Regions from separate parts of the Corynebacterium humireducens NBRC 106098 genome, predicted to be linked through region 2. Evidence: predicted binding sites of a transcription regulator. Region 2 holds the regulator's gene; the other holds the start of a gene.
The links. Region 2 encodes LexA, which represses DNA repair genes until DNA is damaged. Its sites were predicted from a motif close to CGAACANNTGTTCG; they were not measured.
Positions count from the first base shown of each region.

Region 1: a site for LexA is predicted at 1,374-1,387, ahead of B842_RS02350 (error-prone DNA polymerase). Genes of this name have one in related genera too.

Region 1 is NZ_CP005286.1:459,224-462,629, forward strand. It holds gene B842_RS02340 (methionine ABC transporter ATP-binding protein) at 1-321, opposite strand, end outside; gene B842_RS02345 (MetQ/NlpA family ABC transporter substrate-binding protein) at 427-1,287, opposite strand; gene B842_RS02350 (error-prone DNA polymerase) at 1,409-3,406, shown strand, end outside.
Region 2 is NZ_CP005286.1:1,572,786-1,576,191, forward strand. It holds gene hrpA (ATP-dependent RNA helicase HrpA) at 1-2, shown strand, start outside; gene nrdR (transcriptional regulator NrdR) at 7-480, opposite strand; gene B842_RS07845 (hypothetical protein) at 560-919, opposite strand; gene lexA (transcriptional repressor LexA) at 1,199-1,906, shown strand; gene B842_RS07855 (DeoR/GlpR family DNA-binding transcription regulator) at 2,143-2,925, shown strand; gene ptsP (phosphoenolpyruvate--protein phosphotransferase) at 2,948-3,406, opposite strand, start outside.

The sequences.
Region 1 (3,406 bases), 1.1 Mb from region 2:
GAAGAGGTTGAACTGCTGGAAGATCATGCCGATGCCCCGGCGGATCGAGCGCAGCTTGGACTCGGGGAGTCCGACGATGTCGGTGCCGTCGAGAAGCAGCTGGCCGGAGGTTGTGGAGTCCAGCCCGTTGATGAGGCGGACGAGCGTCGACTTGCCGGCGCCGGAGTAGCCGATGACGCCGAGGATCTCGCCGGGTTCGACGGTCAGGGTGACGCCGTCGACGGCGCGGGTCTCGGTCTTCCGCTGGTTGGTGAAGACCTTGGTCACATCGCGGAACTCGATGCGGGTACCGGTACGCGGCCGGGTGGGTGGTGCGGTCACAGGTTCGGTCACGGTGTTCTGGGGGCCGTTCTGGGAGGGGGACTGGTCAGGTAAATGCTAAACCCCGCCGCGGGAACGCGACGGGGCAGGTGGGCGGAGTGCGGCCTACTGCTCGCGGGCCGCGAGGCGCTCCATGATCGCGGCGAGCTCCTCGGGCGAGCGCTCGACGGTGACGGCGGTGTTGCCGGAGGTCTCCAGGACGGCGGCGGTGACGGCCGGGTCCTTCCACAGCTCGGCGAGACGGATGAGGGTCTCGTCGTCGGCCTTGTCGCGGGTGGTCACCCAGGCGTTGATGTACGGCTCGGCCTGCTCGGTGCTCGGGTCATCCTGGAAGATGGCGAGGGACGGGTCGATGCTGGCGCGCTCCAGGAAGGAGTTGTTGATGATGGCCGGGCGACCCTCGTGGTAGGCGGTGGTGGTCTGGGCGGCGTCGACGGTGACGATGGAGACCTTGGACTTCTCGGTGTCGACGTCGGCCGGGGTCGGGTTGTAGACGCTGTCGTCGCGCAGGGTCACCAGACCGGCCTGGGCGAGGACGTTGATGGCGCGGCCCTGGTTGGTGTCGTCGTTGGGGATGACGACGCCCTCGCCCTCGATGCCGTCGAGGGAGTCGTGGTCCTTCCAGAACAGGGACAGCGGGTTGATCTCGGTGGCGGCGTACGGCACGAGGTCGGCGTTGGCGCCTTTGTTGTAGGAGGCGAGGAAGTCCAGGTGCTGGAACTTGTTGACGTCGATCTCACCCTGCACGAGCGCGTCGTTCGGGGTGTTGTAGTCGGAGAACGGCACGATCTCGATGTCGATGCCCTCCGCCTCGACGATGTCGGCGAAGACGTCCCACTCCTTGAGCTGGGCGTCGGTGGTGCCGATGCGGACGGTCTCCCCGGAGGAGCCGGAGCCGCAGGCGACGAGGCCCACGGAGGCGATGACGGCGGCGGCGGTGCCGGCCAGGAGGCGACGGAAAGTCATGGTGGTGTCCTTACGTGTTCGGTTCGTTGGTTCTGAAACCTAGCACCGGGCGTACCGCTCTGTCTAGTCCTTGCCGCGGGCAGTGTGGCACATCTGTTCGATCAGGGGTAGATTGCGGGGCATGGGATTCCACGGTGGGGCACACCTCGGCTGGTCGCGGCTGGAGCGCATCCTCTCCGGCCGCCCGGGCCCCACGCCCGTCCCGGTCGGCCATCTCGGGGAGGGTGCTTGCCGACGCCGCCCCGTCGCCCCCTCCGCCCTCCCCTTCGCGGAGCTCCACGCCGTGAGCTCCTACAGCTTCCTCCACGGGGCCAGCGATCCCGAGGCCCTCGTGGAACGGGCCGCCGAACTGGGGATGACCGCGTTGGCGCTGGTGGACAGGGACGGCTTCTACGGTGCCGTCAAGTTCGCCGAGGCCGCCGCGGAGGTGGGTCTGCCCACCGTGTTCGGCGCGGAACTGACCCTGGGGGAGCGGGTCCTCCCCGTCCTGGCGCGCGGTCCGGAAGGGTACCGGCGGCTCTCGCACCTCATGACCGACGCCCACCTGGCCGGCGGAACGAAGGGGGAGGTGGCCTACCCGCCGCTGGCCGGGATCGCCGGGGTGCTGGACGGGCACGGGGTGGTCCTGCTGGGACCCGCCTGGATCGCCGACGTCGATCACGTGGTCGATCTGTTCGGGGTGGAGGGTGCCGTGCTCGAGTACCCCGTCACGATGACCCCGGAGGACGCGGACCACCACGAGAAACTTGACGCGTGTAGACGGCACGGTCTACGCGGCATCGCCACCGCGACCCCCGCTGCCGCCACCCGCCGGGAGGCCCGCCTGGCCGGGGCGAAACGGGCCCTGGCCAGGCGCCTGTCCCTCGGGGAGGCCGAACCCGACCTGCACCCCATGGGCGCGCCCTGGCTGCGTTCCGGGGAACAGCTGGCCCGGCTGCTGCCGGGACGCCCCGAGCTGCTGGCCGCCTCCGTGGAGCTGGCGCAGGAGTGTGCCTTCACCCTCAACCTCGTCGCCCCCGGGCTGCCGGACCACCCCACCCCGGAGGGGCACACCGAGATGACCTGGCTGGCCGAGCTGACACGGCAGCGGGCGCGACGGCGGTACGCCTCCCGCCCCGCGGACATCCGGGACCGGGCCGCCGCCCAGATCGAGCACGAACTGGCGGTGATCGGGGAGCTCAACTTCCCCGGCTACTTCCTCATCGTCACCGACCTCGTCGACTTCTGCCACGACCACGACATCCTCTGCCAGGGGAGGGGCTCGGCGGCGAACTCGGCGGTGTGTTTTGCACTGGGCATCACCAACGCGGAACCCGTCTCCGCGGGGCTGCTCTTCGAACGTTTCCTCTCCCCGGACCGCGACGGCCCGCCGGACATCGACATCGACATCGAGTCCGGCCGTCGGGAGGAGGTCATCCAGTACGTCTACGAGCGCTACGGCCGCGACAGGGCGGCGCAGGTGGCCAACGTCATCACCTACCGCACGAAGGGGGCGCTCCGCGACGCCGCCCGCGCCCTCGGCCACCCGCAGGGGGCGGTGGACGCCTGGTCGAAGGGCACCGCCGAACCCCCGGCCGCCGTCGTGGACCTGGCGGCCCGGTTCAAAGGACAGCCCCGCCACCTGGGCATCCACTCCGGCGGCATGGTCATCTGCGACCGGCCCATCGCCGACGTCGTCCCCGTGGAGTGGGCCCGGATGCCGGGACGCTCGGTGGTGCAGTGGGACAAGGACGACTGCGCCTCCGCCGGCCTGGTCAAGTTCGACCTGCTGGGCCTGGGCATGCTCGAGGCGCTGCACCACATGATCGACCTCGTCGAGGAGCAGCACGGGCAGCGCATCAACCTGTGGGAACTCGACCTCGCCGACGAGGGCGTCTACGACATGCTGTGCCGCGCCGACGCCGTCGGGGTCTTCCAGGTGGAGTCCCGCGCCCAGCTGTCGACCCTGCCGCGCCTGCGTCCCCGCTGCTTCTTCGACCTCGTCGTCGAGGTCGCCCTCATCCGCCCCGGCCCCATCCAGGGCGGCTCCGTGCACCCCTACCTGCGGCGCCGCGCCGGGCAGGAGGCGGTCACCTACGACCACCCCGTGCTGGAGAAGTCACTGGGCAAGACACTCGGC
Region 2 (3,406 bases):
GACGGGTCAGCCCTCGAGGGCGGAGGCCTCCTCGCGGGCGCGGCGGCGCATGAGGCGGATCTCCGACTCGAAGTCCTCGGCCGACTCGAAGGACTTGTAGACGGAGGCGAAACGCAGGTAGGCGACCTCGTCGAGCGCACGGAGCGGCTCCAGGATCGCGAGGCCGATGTCGTTGGCGTGGACCTGCGAACTGCCGTGGGAGCGGACGGTCTCCTCGACCTCCTGCGCCAGGCGCTTGAGGGCGTCGTCGGAGACGTCACGGCCCTGGCAGGCGCGGCGCACGCCGAGCACGACCTTGTCGCGGCTGAACGGCTCCGTCACCCCGTTGCGCTTGATCACCAGCAGGACGGCCTTCTCGATGGTGGTGAACCTGCCGCGGCAGGAGGTGCACTCACGGCGGCGGCGGATCGAGGCACCGGAGTCGATGATGCGGGAGTCGATGACCCGCGAGTGGTCGTGATGGCAGAACGGGCAGTACACGGTGTGCTGTCAGCGCCTTTCTGGGACGGGAGGACGGGGCTGTTCGTGACCCCTCAGTCTACCCGCGGCGTTGGTCCACTCAGCGCCCCTGGACGGTGACGGGGTGCATGACCGGTTCCTCTCCCCCGTCCACGCCCAGCACGGCGGCTCCGACGACCGCCAGCCCGAGCAGTCCGCCGAGCAGGTAGGTGAGCCCCACCTCCCGGCGTCGGCGGGCGCGGTCCCGCCAGGTCTCGTGGCACACCTGCTCGACCGTCCCGGGCACGACTGCGACTCGGCCCTGCGTTCGATCGGAGGGCCGCAGCGTTCGAATGCCACGCTGTTCCGCGGAACCCTCCCGGAATCCGGAGGGCTCCCAGACGGCGGCCGCGGGCACCACGGCCTCCACCGGTCGAGAGTCGCTGCCACCTGCACGGGAGTCGTGGATGAAGGTCGTCATGGTGCGGTCCTTTCCTGGCCTGTCTGATCTGCGGGAAGAATATCGGCGACGGCAGACACCCCGAACCTCAAACCGTTCAGGTGTTCGAACCCGCCGCTGTGTTCGATTTATAGCACCCGTTCGAAAGTCTGTCCACAAAACGCCGGAAATACTCGAACATCCGTACCACGACGTGGTAGACATGTATCAGGTGAATCACGCACTCACGGTGCGTCATTCGAACAGACCCGGGCAGTCGCCGCCCGCGCACCACCAGCCCCCGCAAGGAGCGAGAAGACCATGTCCGCCAAGACCCCGCCCACCGGCAAGCCCGACCCGTCCACCCTGTCCGACCGCCAGCGCCGCATCCTGGAGGTCATCCGGGACGCCGTCGTCCTGCGGGGCTACCCGCCGAGCATCCGTGAGATCGGCGACGCCGCCGGGCTGCAGTCCACCTCCTCGGTGGCCTACCAGCTCAAGCAGCTCGAGAAGAAGGGCTTCCTGCGGCGCGACCCGAACAAGCCGCGCGCGGTGGACGTCCGCACCCTGCCGTCCACCGAGCCCGCCCGGAAGCCGGGCCGGAAGGTGGCGGCGAAGCCCTCCGCCCCGACCTCTGCCCCGGAGGGCGCGGGTGCCGCCAACTTCATCCCGGTGCTGGGTCGCATCGCCGCCGGTTCGCCGATCCTCGCCGAGCAGGAGGTGGAGGACTACTACCCGCTGCCCGCCGATCTCGTGGGCGACGGCGAGCTCTTCATGCTCCAGATCGACGGCGAGTCGATGCGGGACGCCGGCATCCTCCACGGCGACTGGGTGGTCGTCCGCTCCCAGCCCGTCGCCGAGCAGGGTGAGTTCGTGGCCGCCCTCATCGACGGGGAGGCGACGGCCAAGGAGTTCCACAAGGACTCCACGGGCGTGTGGCTTCTCCCCCACAACGACGACTACGCCCCCATCCCCGGCGACCAGGCGGAGATCATGGGCAAGATCGTCTCGGTGTTCCGCCGCCTCTGACCCACCCCCGAGGGAACGGGCATTTCACCGCCCCGAGATCCACAGCTTCCCACCCAAGCGGGCATGTCAGGGGCCCGTGACCGGCAATTCCGCCACCCCCGCCATAGGAGCCGTCCGCCCCCGTCGGCGCAGGACAACTGACTTCGTCCTCCCCCGAAACTCCGATGTTTGAAACAATGGGAAAAACGGACATGGCCGATGTCCGATTTCACCACCCGGGTGCCAGAGGAGTCCACATGTACGCAGAGGAACGCCGTCGGCAGATCGCCTCCCTCACCGCTGTTGAGGGGCGCGTCAATGTCACCGAACTGGCGAACCGATTCGAGGTCACCGCCGAGACGATCCGCCGGGATCTGGCGGTGCTCGACAGGGAGGGGGTGGTGCACCGCGTGCACGGCGGCGCCGTCGCGAGCCAGACCTTCCAGACCACGGAGTTCTCCCTCGACGCCCGTTTCCGTTCCGCCCCGACCGCCAAGTCGGCGATCGCCCGCGCCGCGCTCCGTTTCCTGCCCGAGCCCCAGGGGGGTCTCTTCCTCGACGCGGGTTCCACCATCGGCACCCTCGCGGATCTCATCGCCGAGCAGCCGAACGCCCGGCAGTGGTCGATCGTGACCAACAGTCTGCCCATCGCCCTCAATCTGGCCACCAAGGGTCTCAGCGAGGTGCAGCTGCTGGGTGGTTCAGTCAGGGCGATCACGCAGGCCGTCGTGGGCGACACCGCGCTGCGCACGCTGGCGCTCATGCGTGCCGACGTCGCCTTCATCGGCACCAACGCCCTCACCCTCGACCACGGCCTGTCCACCGCGGACGCGCAGGAGGCCGCCATCAAGTCGGCGATGGTGACCAACGCCCACAAGGTCGTCGTGCTCTGCGACTCGACGAAGCTGGGAACCGACTACCTGGTGAGCTTCGCCGGCATCGACGACATCGACGTCGTCATCACCGACCCGGCCGCACCGGAGTCCTTCGTCACCGCGCTCCGCGAGCGCGAGGTCGACGTCGTCATCGCCGAGAACTGACCTCGCGCCACGCGGGCGCCGGTTACCCGAGGATCATCTCCCGGGCGATCTCGCGTGCCGCGGTGGCGCCGGGGGCGTCGAGAACCGCGCGGGCGACCTCCTGGCACGCGGCGAGATCCAGCTCCGCCAGCTGCGCACCGACGCCGGCCACGGCGGTCGACGCCGCCGACAGCGAGGTCACGCCCAGGCCGGTGAGCACGCACGCCAGCTTCGGGTCGGCGGCGGCCTCGCCGCACACGCCGACGGGGGTCTCGGTGAGTTCACCGACGCGGCAGGTCTCCTTGACCAGACGCAGGACGGCCGGCTGCCACGGGTCGGTGAGGTAGGCCAGGCTCGGGGAGAGACGGTCGGCGGCCATCGTGTACTGCGTGAGGTCGTTCGTGCCGATGGAGACGAAGTCCAGGTGGGGCATGATCTTGTCGGCCATGATGACGGCCGCGGGGACCTCGATCATCGCGCCCGGGGTGAGGCCGCGCTCGCG